DNA from 2 places in the Bacillus sp. F9_6S_D1_P_5 genome. Region 1 is predicted to be linked to the other one. Evidence: riboswitches for the same ligand, from Rfam matches in the RefSeq annotation. Region 1 holds a riboswitch; the other holds the start of a gene.

Region 1 (7,557 bases):
GCAACCGAAAAGGAGCATGAAAAAATTGCATTACTTGTCAATTTAGAAAACAAACGTGCCTATTCACTATACGAAAAACTAGGTTACAAAAAAGATCAAATCGTTATGCTCGTAGGCGAACCTTATGCACATCTCGTAAAACCATTAAACATCAAAGTTTCTATATCTTAAAAAGAAAGCACACGATTCTTTATATAAATCGTGTGCTTTTATGTTAAATTCGTATTCAATACATTTCCATTCATCGCCTCATGAAATGTATATGTTGTACAACCCCATGGGTTCCTATGGAAAATAGGTGAACCAGACCACCCCATTGCTCTCAGTTCAGTCCCAATCATCGTATTAAAATAACTATGACCTACAAGAGCAATACTTCCATGTACGAGAGCGTAACGGTGCAATAGATGAGCCGCTTGCTTTGCCCTCTCCCTTACTTCCTTATAAGACTCTACATCTTTATGATAGCCAAGCACCCATAATGTTCGTCCGATAAACATCCATACGTTAGGTTTGCATTTCAAGCATTTTGGAGAAAAAAATCTTGAAGGAACCTCAGCTTCTCTAAAAAGAGAATTTTGTATAAAAGATAAAGAATCCATTAATTCAGCTGCTGACTGTACAGCACGCCTTTGATTACTCGTTACGACTAATTTTGCTGATTCCATTGTTTCAATTGTTTCCATTGGTATAGAAGCTTTTGTTGTTATAGTGTGTAAGTCATATCGTTTCATCCATTCATGAAATGAAGTAATTGTCATTGGTTCCATAGTACGATCTAAGCGACCATGACGAATAAAAGAAATCCTCATTCTTTCCACTCTCCATTCATCACTTACGAACTCTATTATGTACTATTTCTTATTGCCATCATACCATGCATAAAAAGAAAGTTATACATTACCACCATTATCATGTGTTATCGATGCATGCGCACCATCCAATCCGTCAAAATATGTAGTTGTTTCATGATGCCGGATTTTCTTCAACTGTATATAAGAAAATAAAAATAATAAAATTGCTATAAAGCTCCCCACAACTTCAAACATCATTTTACCGCCCCTAGTTTCTCCCACTTTAGTAGGTCATTGTATATTTTCATTATACTCTTATATAAAAATATCTGCATTTCTCCCGTTCATCTCCTAAAAACATGTTTTTTCATATATTTTCTTACAAAAAGTGAATATTTTTCGAATTTTTACTTTGAAAACATTTACAAAACAGGAAACATAGTTCAAAATAAAGGAAAATAAAAAATCCCAAATTATTCTTTTTTGGAAAAACTGTAACAAGGAGAGTTGCTTATGCAGATCGCAGAAACTGGAGATATCATCGAATTTAAAGGTGGCATGCAAGGCCGTGTTCAAAAAGTAAATCAAAACTCTGTTATTGTTGATATAACAATTATGGAGAATTTCAGAGAACTAGATATGGAACCTCTTACAGTTGTAAGTCATAAAAACTATACTGTCATTAACCAAAATGCATAATATAATAGAAAGAAAGGGCCTGTACAGTATACAGGCCCTTTCTTTCTATTAACGATTATCAATTGTTTCTGGATATAGATCGTGGTTCATCATGCGGTAGTCTGCCATTTGTTCATATTTCGTTCCTGGGCGACCGTAGTTGCAGTAAGGATCAATTGAAATCCCTCCACGTGGTGTGAATTTCCCCCATACCTCAATGTAGCGCGGATCCATTAATTTAATTAAATCATTCATAATAACGTTCATGCAATCTTCATGGAAGTCACCGTGATTGCGGAAACTAAATAAATATAGCTTTAAAGATTTACTCTCTACCATTCTTTGTTCTGGAATGTAGCTAATATAAATTGTTGCAAAATCTGGTTGACCTGTTTTCGGACATAAGCTTGTAAATTCAGGACAATTGAATTTAACAAAATAATCACGGTTTGGATGATTGTTATCAAATACCTCTAAAATGTCTGGGCTATACTCAAATAAATATTTTGTATTTTGATTTCCTAATAATGTTACATCTTTTAAATCTTCATCTAATCTTCCTGCCATTTTAAACATCCCTTCTCATTATACTCCGCGTTTATTTCCCCATACTAACGCATGAAGCTGCGGCAATACTTTTGCATTATTCATTTCTTTACAGTTAACCGCTTTTTCAATAAGCCACTCATACTTATCCAATAGCTTTTTAATCAACATCGCATCATCCACAGTTTTTGTATCATCATTCCCTACTTGTAAGAAGAATGGTACATCTGGATAACGTTCATGCATCTTAACTGCATACTCGAAGTCATAATCGTCAAATACTACTACCTTTAAACTAATATCTTTTCCTGCTAGTTTCTGAATAATAGCATCTAACTTCTGAAAATCAGTATTCATTGCCGAACTTGGTGGTTTTGGAGAAATCGTTATCTCATCAATTTGAAGTAACCAATCTTGCCATTTACTCCCTTGCGTTTCGATTGCCGTTCGCATTCCATTCTCTTTTAATATAGAAAGGAGAAACTCAATATTTTTCAGCAATGCCGGATTTCCACCTGAAATCGTAACATGAGAAAAATTTTCCCCACCAATTTCTACAAGCTCATTCCAAACTTCCTCTGCTGTCATCTGTCTAATTTGATCTTTAGCCGATCCATCCCACGTAAAAGCAGAATCACACCAAGCACAGCTATAATCACAGCCAGCTGTACGGATAAACATCGTCTTTTGTCCTACAACCATTCCTTCACCTTGAATAGTCGGACCAAATATTTCTAAGACAGGGATTTTACTCATCGAGCATCCACTCCCGTCTTACTTCTGCATAACTAGTCGGAGTCTCAAATAGACGAACAAATTCAACACGAGCTCCTTTATATTCGTTCACACGATTATCTTTTGTTAACGCTTCTGCCATCTTTTCATAAATCCAAACGACCATATTTTCAGCAGTTGTATTCATCGCTGGTAACGTTTCGTTTAAATAACGATGGTCTAAATAAATTTCTATTTCATTCTTCCAAATTTCTTTTATATCTCCAAAGTCAATCGCAAGACCTATTTCATTTACATATCCACTAATCCCAAATACCACTTTATATGTGTGTCCATGTAAGTTTTTACATTTTCCTTCATAACAGTGTAAATGGTGGGCTGCATCAAAAGTAAATTCCTTGCTGACCATTACTCGTTTATTATGATATTTGAGCTGTTTACGCTGAATATCCTTGTCCATTTTTTGCAAATTTTCTACGATGCGAAATCCAAAGAAATTATCCATTAGTTACTCGCTCCTTCGCGTTCTTGTAGGTACGTATCTAATCCTGCTTTACGAAGTTGACATGCTGGACATTCACCGCAACCATCACCAATGATTCCGTTATAACATGTTAATGTTTTTTCTCGAACAAACTCGAATGCTCCAAGTTCATCTGATAATTTCCATGTTTCCGCTTTATCAATCCACATAAGTGGTGTATGAATTACAAACGGATAATCCATAGATAAATTTAAAGTAACGTTTAACGATTTCACAAACACGTCACGGCAATCTGGATAACCACTAAAATCAGTTTCACATACACCCGTTACAATATGACGTGCTCCAACTTGTTTTGCTAATACAGCAGCAAATGATAAGAATAGTAAATTTCGTCCATCTACAAACGTCGATGGCAATTCACCTTCTTCATGTGTAATCTCCATATCCGTTCTCGTTAACGCATTTGGAGCAAGTTGATTTAATAGACTCATATCTAGTACTGTATGTTTAATTCCTAGCTCTTTTGCAATTTCCGCTGCACAATCAATTTCTAGCTTATGACGTTGATTGTAATTAAACGTTACAGCCTCTACTTCTGCAAACTGCTCTATTGCCCAAAATAAACATGTCGTACTATCTTGTCCTCCACTAAAAACAACAACTGCTTTTTCTTTTTTCATTTCACTCATTCTCCTTCTCTACTACAAATAAGAAGAAAGAACGTTCTTGAACTGTCACAATAAAAAAACAAAACAATACCTAAAGATATTGTTGTTTCCATAGTTTTTTATAGAGGGAGTTCGCGAACCTCTCCCGCGCATTGCACGGAATTCCTTCTTTCATTGACAAAGCTTATTGTAACATATTGTATACTACCAGAAAAAATTTCTGATTTTTCCGCTATTTCTCATTTCATTTCTTTCATTTTATAGTATGATTAATTTAATATGAGAAGAGAGGAGGCATCCCACTGAAATCCTTTATTATTTATCTCTTTTTAAATATATTATTCATCCTTGTTACAATGCTCGTATACCATTTATTTTGGAATCAAAAAGGGAAACGCTCTCCTAAATTAAATTCAGCTATATTTATTGTATTATGTTGCCTCGTTACTATACTATGTATCACTTTCGCAGCAAAAACAGATTATGGATTTCAATTTGATATGCGTCATATCGTATTAGTTGTCGGTACATTAACCGGAGGTCCTATTGCCGGTGGATCAATATTAGTGGTATTAAATATATACCGCTTCTTATTAGGAGGAATAGGTGTTTTCCCATCGCTTATCGGTTCTATCCTTCTATTTATTGTTCTACTATTTACATACAAATTTTTCAATCGAACTTCTAATCGTATAAAAATAATACTTGCTATTATTTACAGTCTCACATACGGATTTAGTTGGATACCTTTCTTCCTTTCAAAGGTTACAAATAAGGCTGATTATATACCACATATTATTGTGTATGAGTTATGTACGATACTTGGTACCATCCTTATTTTATATTTATTACACATATTACAAACTCAAGTTCGTCTACAAAACGAACTTATGAATGCTGAAAAATTTCATTTAATTGGTGAAATGGCAGCATCCATCTCTCATGAAATTCGCAACCCATTAACTTCAACGAAAGGATTTTTACAACTTTTACAATCAGATACATGCACTGAGCAAGAGCGAAAATTATATATTGACATAGCCATCAACGGAATCGAACAAGCAAACCACGTTCTTACAGATTATTTAACCTTTGCAAAACCAAGTATTGAAAAAGAACAAAGATTACAGTTAGAAGAAGAACTATTACATGCATTATCGCTAATTACACCGCTTGCTAATTTAGCAAATGTGCGTACTCATTATATAAAGCAAAGTACTTCTTTTTTTATCGCGGGAGAAAAACAAAAACTAAATCAATGCTTGTTAAATATTTTAAAAAACTGCATTGAGGCCATGCCAAAAGGCGGTGATCTTTATTTCACATTAGTTCCTGATCATAAGCATATTCAATTATATATAAAAGATACAGGAGTTGGCATGGATCAAGAACAAGTAAAACGCCTTGGATCCCCTTTCTACTCAACAAAAGACAAAGGTACTGGTCTTGGAATGATGGTCGTATTCAGCGTTATGCAAGCTATGAATGGAAAAATTGATATTATAAGTGAAAAAGGTACTGGTACAACCTTCTTATTAACTTTTCCACTCATACAAAAAACGTGATGAGTATTTCATCACGTTTTTTCTGTTCCTTCAACTAATTCAGCAAAAGCTTTCACTTTTCCATGTGGTTTTTGATTTTCTTTACGTGCTTTCCACGCGCGCTCTTCTTCTTTCTTTTTCTTGGACATACTTTTCAACTCCTTCTTTTCTTTCTCCATGTAGTATTCCAAAATAAGAAAGAAAACTATGCACGTATCAAAAAAGAAGTGGTCTCCCACTTCCTTCTGATTATCGTTGCAAAATTGCGTGTTTCGCCTCTTTTAACTGCGTAAGATGTCTTTGTTCATGCAAATCAAGAAATTGAACCCACTGATACAAATTCAAATCATTAAAAATAGGATGCTTTAATCCATTTTCAAATAGATCTTTTTCATCTATCACACTATGAAGTGCGTGTAATAGTTCTTGTCGTGAATGTTCTAGTAATTGAATTCCTTGCTGTTTTTTCATTAACGTTTCTGTTGGTTGCATTTGCTGAGGAGCTTCTCGTTTATATGTGCGATCAAGCGTAAGTTGGAGGTCTTTAAATGGAGTCGTGTTTCTTTCATTTTTTTGTAAAGCATATACAAGGGCAGACGTCACTGATTGTTCAACTAAATGCAAATGATGCAAAATTTGAATAATACTCCATTTATCACGGCGTGGCTTTACATTCACCTCTGTATCATTTAACATTTCAATTTCTGATAATAGCGTGCTTCGAGTAGACTGTAATGAGTTCACCAAACTTTCTAAACTCACATCCATATTAGATTGAAGCATACTTCTTTCCCCCCTTTTTGTTGGTGAAAAGAGGTGCTCCTTATTAGAAACACCTCTTTAGTATTCTGAATTTTCTTTTATTATCTCATCATTTTCGCTTTATGTCGATGTTAAACATGTGAAAAAAAGCGCATGTTTTTTACAATTTTGTGTCGTCAATTGCATGTAGCCACGCTTCAATTTCTGTAATAACACTTTTCACACAGCCTTCAGCAAATGGAGATGTTAAATTTGCAATTTCTACTAATTCTAAGAATGATTTACTTCCACCTTGTTGGCATAGATTCACATAATCTTCCCACGCCTCTTGTCTATTATCTCTTGCACGTTTCCAAAATTGCAGTGCACAGATTTGAGCTAACGTGTAGTCGATATAGTAGAACGGCGAGCTATATATATGCCCTTGACGTTGCCAGAATCCACCGCGCTCTAAATAATCATTATCCTCATAATCACGATGCGGCAAATACTTTTTCTCTATATTACGCCATGCTGTCTTACGCTCTTCTGGTGATGCTTCAGGATTTTCATATACATAATGTTGATATTCATCAACAGATACACCATACGGTAAAAACAGAAGTGCTGAACTTAAGTGAGAGAAGTAATATTTATCTGCATCTTCTTCAAAGAATAGCTTCATCCATGGCCATGTGAAGAATTCCATACTCATAGAGTGAATTTCACACGCTTCATATGTTGGCCAATTATATTCTGGAATTTCAAATTTACGACTCTCGTACACTTGGAAAGCATGGCCCGCTTCATGTGTTAATACGTCAATATCGCCAGATGTTCCGTTAAAGTTTGAGAAAATAAACGGTGCTTTATAATTCTCAATATATGTACAATATCCACCGCCAGCTTTTCCTTTTTTCGCAACTAAATCTAATAAATCATTATCTAACATGAAATTGAAAAATTCATCTGTTTCAGCCGATAACTCTTTATACATCGTTTTCCCATGATTAACAATCCAATCCGCATCTCCTTTTGGAGTTGGGTTACCTGTAGGGAATTCAAAGTTTTCGTCGTAATACGCTAACTTCTCTACACCGATGCGTGCTTGTTGTCGTTTTCTTAATTCCGTCGTAACAGGAACGATATAATCTAGCACTTGCTGACGATAATTCGCCACCATTTCCGCATTATAATCTGTACGGTACATTCGTGCATATCCAAGTTCAACAAAGTTTTTGAAACCTAAAGATTTTGCGATTTTCGTTCTCACTTTAACAAGCTCGTCATAAATACGATCTAACTCTTCCTCATTCTCAGCTAAAAATCCGTAATATGCTTCACTTGCTGCTTTACGTTCAATT
Region 2 (7,557 bases), on a different contig from region 1:
CCAACTAATTGTGCAATCATATAAAAAATCGAAATCGTCATCGTATTAAGCGCTGCAACTCCGCGAACTTTTTTCGCATCAAAACGCGCCGCAATCATATCTGCTAATGTGTACTTTCCTAAATTTCGAAGCGGCTCTGCAACTAAGTATAATACAACTAAGTAAGCAACTAAGAAACCGATGCTATAAAAGAATCCATCAAACCCAGTTAACGCGATCGCCCCGGCTATACCAAGAAAGGACGCAGCAGACATATAATCTCCCGCAATAGCCAGACCATTTTGCCAACCAGTTAATCCCCCTCCAGCCGTATAAAACTCACTCGCATTTTTCGTTTTCTTCGATGCAAAATAAGTTATGACGAGTGTACCAAGTACGATGATTAAAAATAGTGCAAAAGCGGTTATATTCAAAGTCAGCCCCTCCCTTTTTGCATGTCTTGTAGAATGTTTTGTGAGATTTTATCAAAGGATTCCGCTTTTTTACTGTAAATCATACATAATGACCACGTCATAATAAATTGAGCAAATGCAAACACCCATGCCCACGTAACATCACCGAATGCCGGTGTATTAAGTACCTTTGAATACGATGTTAAAATAGGTAACGCAATAAAAAAACTTAAAAAGAAAATACTCATTGGAACGATGAACTTCTTTTTCGTATTTAATAGCAATTGAAATTCTTCTGACTGAACAACCTCTGTATAATTCACCTCATTTTGCAACTTACGTGCTGACGTATCATCTCGTTTCATTCTCTAATCCCCTCTCTTACTAAAAATACAATTCCCCCTTGCATGACTAAATACTAAATTTTATAAATATTCAGAAACTTATTTTCATTTTAGACAATCCATACATTCCTGCAAAGATGTTTCGATAGACATTTTTCGGCAATTTCCCCTAAGTTTTTAATATACTTTTTCAGCATAAAATTTGTGCACTTCACTTTCGCTCCAGCTAAGCTTTCATACTCGTTATAACAAAATAAAAAAGTAGTGCTTAGCGCACCACTTCTGTTTTTTTCTCTTTTTCTAAATTACGAGCTGTTTCGCTTAATTCAACATCTTTTCCATCTTTAAGCGTTCCAAATAGGAAATCGAATACTGGATTTGAAACACCGAACCAAAACTTTTCATTTTTATAATGGTGTAATATGTGCTGTTTTTTTAGCCATCGCCCAAACTTAGTGATAGGACGGATTGGCTTATGTGCAATATAATGTTTCCACTCATAAACGAGAAGCATAATAATCATACCAATCCCGAATGAAAGTGTAATAGTAACACTTTTTGTTATAGCGTATGATATAAGTAAATATATAGTAAAGCTTGGTATGCTAAACCATACTGGCAAAAATAAAAGTTTTAAATCATCTGGATATACGTGATGATCATAATGTAATCTTCTTAACATTTTTAATAAAAATACGTTTTTAGGTGGTTTTAAGTGAAATAAAAACCGGTGTGTCATATATTCGTTAAGCGTATAAAAAACAATACCAAACAAACACGCTAACATACTGATCCATGTGAATAATTGCATTTTTAAAATAATGATGAAAACAAATAAAATACAATACATAATAACGATATCATGTTGTAAAAAGAACTCTTTCCCCATTCTCTTCATCTTCTTTCCCCCTTTTCCAAAAAAACAGCCGCAACATATCGTTACGACTATTTCTTTTATTTTCTATTCTTATTCTATTCACTTTACAAATTTGCCTGCTGCTCTATTGTCGAGAAAAAATTGTTCGATCCAAATATATTTTGTTTTGGAATAATATGTTCCACCGCAAACACTGTTACTTCTCCTCTTTGTACCTCTCCAATAATGAGCCCAAATACTTCATGATTTACCGCAAACGTTGGTTGCTTTGTTTGTAGTAATCTTGCTGCAGTATGAAATACCGCTTCATATAGTGGATTTCTATCGGTAATTTCTTTTCGGATTTTTGGTGCTAACGTAATAATAATTTCTTTTCCGTCAATAGTGGTTCGATACATAAAAATCTCCCCTTCAATCTTATGTGAACAACTGTAAAGCTTTGTATGCAAAATGGATAGAATATCCTACTAAAATAATACCGGCTCCGGCTGTTATATAGCCTAATGCTTTTTGCTTTAATAATGTTCTGCCAAAATGGACAGAAAAAGCGATATTTAAATTCCACAAAATAATGCCAACGATAATACAAAGGCTGTACAAAAAGGCTTCTTGTTTCGTTACCTTCGTAAGCAATGAGCTAAGTGTACTTCCGTATATACCAAACCAAAAAACAAGATTTAATGGATTGGATATCGCAATTAAAAAACCTGCCATAAACGATTGTTTCAGCCCACCTACCTCTTCTTTTTTATATTCCATATTCGAGTGGGAAATTCCTTGTTTTACACTTTGAAATCCTAAATAAAATAATAAGAAAAACCCTGTGCAATACATAAAAGCTTGTACATATGTATACATAAACAGAGAAGATAAACCGAAATAGATGAGAAGCATAAACAAAATATCTGCAGTCATTCCACCAATTCCAACAACCCACGCATGCCAAAAACCTCGTTCAATTCCTCGTTTTAACATTTCAATATTAATCGGACCTACTGGTGCAGCTAATGAAATACCTAATACAATTTGTTGTATAATCGCTCTACCCTTTCTACTTCCTTTACTATTAAGTAATGATGTAATGATTAAAAATAGACTAGCTTTCATCAAAATATTTACTACTAAAACACCCTTTTTTATCCAAAATATACAAAAGAGCCACCTGGATGATGGCTCTTACTTTTCTATCTTATGAAGAAAAGGACATTTTCCTTTTATCGGTTCTACATCGTCTCCTATGAAATATTGTTTCCATTCCCGATGTTCCGGATCACCATAATGACTAATGTTAGGATGCTTCGGCAGCTGATCCCACTTTTCAACTCGCTCTCGGACCGTTTGTCTGGAATATGCTCCTTTAGGACGATCCCCTTCTAATCCATCAAAGATGGTGCGTGGTTGGAATCCAATAACGAGAGAATTTCCTAAATGTCTAGTTTTTCGTTGTTTATAAGCTGGCGCATTTCCAAATGCGAATATCGGTTCACCACCAAATGAAAATTCCCATAAGTAATGGTCTGGGTCTTCAGGAATTTGCTTCGGCCATGTTTGGTCATCTTGTTCATGTGAATATTGTAATAATTTCCAAAAGTAATCACGATAATATTCCAGTGATTGTTCCTCACATTCTGGTTCCACAAAAAGAAAAAATCCCCTTCTTACAATTGGGCGCTCTTTCATTAATTCTAAAAAAGATAACATTGTATGTGACAAATGGCTCCAATCATTATGAGAGAGAAAGGAATAACGAAGCTCATTCTTTTTCAAAGCAGTTAAACCAAAATAACATGGGAAAGTTGGTTCTAATACGATGTTTGAAAAATTTTCAAATTCTTTTGCAACCCAATTCGGTATATCCGTTCTCATTCTCATCCCATCATTATCTAATAAATAAGACTCATTCATTCTTTCACCTCACTATGTATAGCATTCAATTAAGACCATTACATACTCGGCCTGTCCTATACCTATTTAAAAATTCGACTGAAAAATTATTTAAAAATACAAAAAATAAAATCGCTTACTTGACTAAATTCTCCCAATTCGTGTATATTTAAATTAATCATTTAGCAGAATATTCAAGATTATAGCATTTTTAGTTTATATTATCTTTTCAAATGAATTTCACTAAATGAAAAACGTAAATGTTTTTTAGGAGGAATTGTAACATGCAAGGAAAAGTAAAATGGTTTAACAACGAAAAAGGTTTTGGATTTATCGAAATGGAAGGCGCTGACGATGTATTCGTACATTTCTCTGCTATTCAAGGCGAAGGCTACAAAGCTTTAGAAGAAGGTCAAGAAGTATCTTTCGATATCACTGAAGGAAACCGCGGACCTCAAGCTGCTAACGTAGTAAAACTTTAATCCAACATATGACAGGAGGTTACCTAACTTGGTAACCTCCTTTGTTATTCCTTTGTATATTTCCGTTTTCCAGAGCAAAAACTATGTGAAATGCGCAATATACAAAGGAGGAATTAGCAATGGGATCAGAAGTAAATGATTTTGAAGAAGTAAAATTCCGTGTAGAAACAGCACAAAAAATGGTAGGATCAGCGACAATTTCAATGGATCCAGATACATTAGAGCATGCTACTACTGCTGTAGAAGCCGCTCGCTCCCAGCTTGAAATTATGAAGTCTGTTGCAACAGATTTAGATGAGCCGTTTCTGATGAATGAGGAAAAAAAATTAAGTCAATGCGAGCATCAATTAAATGAAGCGAAGCACTAAAAAACATCCAGAGAATTTTCTCTGGATGTTTTTTCATGACAGCTGTTCTCCATACTTTTTCAACGTTTCTCCAACTGTACATTGCCTGATACAAAATGAATGAGCGTAATACTTACTATTCGTCTTTCGATTATGTTCTCGCAAAAAACACCCTTCACAATACGTTTCTAATAAGTCATTTACCTCTGTAATGAGTTGCTTTTTATCCACCTTTGCACCTCTCTATTCGGTTATTTCTTTATGACTATCAATGACGGTTCCTTCTAATGCTTGTGTAGCTAATTGATGTGCTTCTTTGTTTTGTTTTCTAGATATCGGCTCACATACAAGTTTTAATTTCATTTGCTTCGCCTTTTGTTCAATTTGATCTAAGTAATGATTTAAATGCTCATCATAACAAGGCCATTCTCCAGCCAATTGCTGCAGTACAACTTGCGAATCGCCGCGGAGTGTAACTGCTTCATACTTAATTGCTAATTCCTCGAGTATATTCATACCATATAATAATGACGCATATTCCGCTTCATTATTATCATATATGCCTTCTATGTATGCATTACGGCGAATTCGGTATTTTGCATTTCCTTTTTTATAGTATACACATATACCTACTCCAGCTTCTTTCGTCTGTACATCATAACCACCATCAAAATAAACGAGTATTTCTTGGGGCTCTTCCTCCACTTGTTTACTCAGCTTTTTCATTTCCTTTAATGACCATTCTGCATCCATTTCATCGTAAAATAATAATTCCTTCACTCTTCCTGTTTTCTCGAAATCCTCTGCAAATTGAAGTACTTCTTCTATGTTCATATAATCTGTCGTTAACTCTGTCTGCAAACCGCGCTTTGTTTTATACAACCAATGAATTTTATATTTCATACTAGATTCCCCTTATATAAGACTTCTTATATGTAGCCAGCTAATGAAAGCCTCACTTTATTTTATTATATTGTATCAAGAGTCACAGCATTATATTCAATATGATTACATACAAAAAGAGCTATGCCTTTAGGAATAGCTCTTTCATCTATTACATAAATCTTTCAAATTGTACTCGTTTATTAATCCAGTACATTACAGGCATACCAATCGCCATGACAACAAATTCACCAACTGCACATGTCAACCAAGACAACATAAATGGTAAACCCAATGCAAGATGAAGTTCAATTGCAATCATAAACATTGTAATTGTAAAGATAACTGTATTAAAAATCATACGAGCCCAAACACCTTTAATAAATCGCATAGAAATAATCGTTGCAACTAATGCAAGAATAGATTGCCCTACTCCAAATACTAAATCGTAAGCGATCATAGGTGAGAAAAAGAGATTCGTTAAAAATACACCTAATACAATTCCGTAAATTGCTTTCTTATTAAATACAACAAGATGATTAAACATCTCTGAAATACGAAACTGTACATTCGTAAAGCCAAATGGCTGAATAAGCATAGAAACAGCAATATATAATGCCGCTAAAATACCATTACCGACTAAAGTTCTAATATTCATGACAAAATCTCCTTAGTTTTTTTACGTGGGATGGTTTCGAACCACGTTATTCGTTTTTTAAGCAACAAGATTATATTCTACGCAATACACACTCTTTCGTCAATAGATTCCTATCATGAACTACCTTTTTTCTTTTAGACAACGTATAATAAAACATATGAAAGTTTTAGGAGGTTTCACTTCATGACAGCAACAATTCAAAATGAAAGAGTGATCGTTTCCATTTCTGACAAAGGTGCAGAATTACAAAGCGTTCGCTTAAAAGAAGATAACACTGAATACTTATGGCAAGGCGATTCTACTTATTGGGGGCGCCGCGCACCCATTTTATTCCCAATTGTCGGCCGATTAGTAGATAATACATACTACGTAGATGGTACACCATATTCTTTAACACAACACGGCTTTGCTCGTGATCTTACATTCTCTGTAAAAGAACAAAGTGAAACGAAAATCACTTATATTGTTACTAGTAATGAAGAAACATTAAAAAAATACCCATACGAATTCGAATTACTCGTTTCTTATGAGCTAGACGGACAAATCGTTCATGTAACATATGAAGTAAATAATCCTTCTTCAAAAGAGATGTTCTTCTCAATCGGAGCACATCCTGGTTTCAACTTCCCGTTATTAGAGGGTGAATCATTTACAGATTATCATTTATCCTTTAATGGTTCTGAACGCATAGAAACAAGCGTATTAGAAGGACCTTACCTTTCAAGCAAAAAACAATTAATCGCTGAAAATACGAATGAATTACCACTTACATACGATTTATTTAAAAATGATGCACTTATTTTTGAAAATATGAACACGGATGAAATCTCTATTCGTTCTCATAAACATAATAAATTTGTAAAAGTAGAATTTGACGGATTCCCATTTGTCGGCGTATGGACACCAGGCGAGAATGCACCTTTCTTATGTATTGAACCTTGGTACGGAATTGCCGATGAAGTAACTCCAGCAAAAGATTTCAAGGAAAAAAAAGGAATTCAATCTTTACAAGCGAATGAAACATTTACATGTCGTTATAGCATTACAATCGGCTAATTACTCTATCCCCTACTTCAAAGAAACATATAAGTAGGGGATCATCTTATCATTTGGAGGTTTCTCATTTTGATTGAAGTATATATTGATGGTGCATCAAAAGGAAATCCTGGTCCTTCTGGTGCGGGAGTATTTATTAAAGGGGTTCAACCAGCTGTACAATTATCATTACCCCTCGGGACAATGTCCAATCATGAAGCAGAATACCACGCTTTACTTGCGGCATTAAAATATTGCACGGAGCATAATTATAACATTGTCTCTTTTCGTACAGATTCGCAACTTGTCGAGCGAGCTGTCGAAAAAGAATACGCAAAAAATAAAATGTTTGCACCTTTATTAGAAGAAGCACTGCAGTACATAAAAAATTTCGACCTCTTTTTTATTAAGTGGATTCCAAGTAGTCAAAATAAAGTTGCTGATGAGTTAGCTAGAAAGGCTATCTTACAAAATTAACGGGGGTATGAGTGTGAAAAAAGATTGGATTGCTCCTCTTGCTTTATTATTTGTCTCTTTTATTTGGGGAGCTACGTTTGTTGTCGTTCAAAATGCTATGTCTTTCGTTGGTCCATTTACTTTTAATGGTATTCGCTTTTTATTCGCCGGAATTATTTTATTATTCGTTCAAATGATTT

The links. A riboswitch is a leader RNA that binds a small molecule or an ion and turns the genes downstream of it on or off. The one in region 1 is predicted to bind preQ1.
Region 2: another riboswitch for preQ1. It lies ahead of ACUXEY_RS13190 (QueT transporter family protein); the one in region 1 lies ahead of queC (7-cyano-7-deazaguanine synthase QueC).

The regions. Positions count from the first base shown of each region.
Region 1 covers NZ_JBTREW010000020.1:30,915-38,471, forward strand. The annotation lists gene ACUXEY_RS21515 (GNAT family N-acetyltransferase) at 1-171, shown strand, start outside; gene ACUXEY_RS21520 (histidine phosphatase family protein) at 210-812, opposite strand; gene ACUXEY_RS21525 (hypothetical protein) at 894-1,052, opposite strand; gene ACUXEY_RS21530 (YkvS family protein) at 1,308-1,493, shown strand; gene queF (preQ(1) synthase) at 1,542-2,039, opposite strand; gene queE (7-carboxy-7-deazaguanine synthase QueE) at 2,058-2,774, opposite strand; gene queD (6-carboxytetrahydropterin synthase QueD) at 2,767-3,258, opposite strand; gene queC (7-cyano-7-deazaguanine synthase QueC) at 3,258-3,920, opposite strand; PreQ1 riboswitch class I at 4,014-4,057, opposite strand; gene kinB (sporulation sensor histidine kinase KinB) at 4,265-5,473, shown strand; gene ACUXEY_RS21560 (DUF6254 family protein) at 5,485-5,601, opposite strand; gene ACUXEY_RS21565 (DinB family protein) at 5,702-6,235, opposite strand; gene ACUXEY_RS21570 (M3 family oligoendopeptidase) at 6,375-7,557, opposite strand, start outside.
Region 2 covers NZ_JBTREW010000009.1:98,368-105,924, forward strand. The annotation lists gene ACUXEY_RS13140 (solute symporter family protein) at 1-413, opposite strand, end outside; gene ACUXEY_RS13145 (DUF485 domain-containing protein) at 416-757, opposite strand; gene ACUXEY_RS13150 (sterol desaturase family protein) at 1,005-1,634, opposite strand; gene ACUXEY_RS13155 (cytoplasmic protein) at 1,718-2,011, opposite strand; gene ACUXEY_RS13160 (LysE family transporter) at 2,031-2,720, opposite strand; gene ACUXEY_RS13165 (YqcI/YcgG family protein) at 2,790-3,518, opposite strand; gene cspB (cold shock-like protein CspB) at 3,782-3,979, shown strand; gene ACUXEY_RS13175 (DUF2564 family protein) at 4,099-4,347, shown strand; gene ACUXEY_RS13180 (zinc-finger domain-containing protein) at 4,381-4,557, opposite strand; gene ACUXEY_RS13185 (ribonuclease H family protein) at 4,570-5,229, opposite strand; gene ACUXEY_RS13190 (QueT transporter family protein) at 5,381-5,866, opposite strand; PreQ1 riboswitch class I at 5,873-5,917, opposite strand; gene ACUXEY_RS13195 (aldose 1-epimerase family protein) at 6,050-6,922, shown strand; gene ACUXEY_RS13200 (reverse transcriptase-like protein) at 6,992-7,378, shown strand; gene ACUXEY_RS13205 (DMT family transporter) at 7,392-7,557, shown strand, end outside.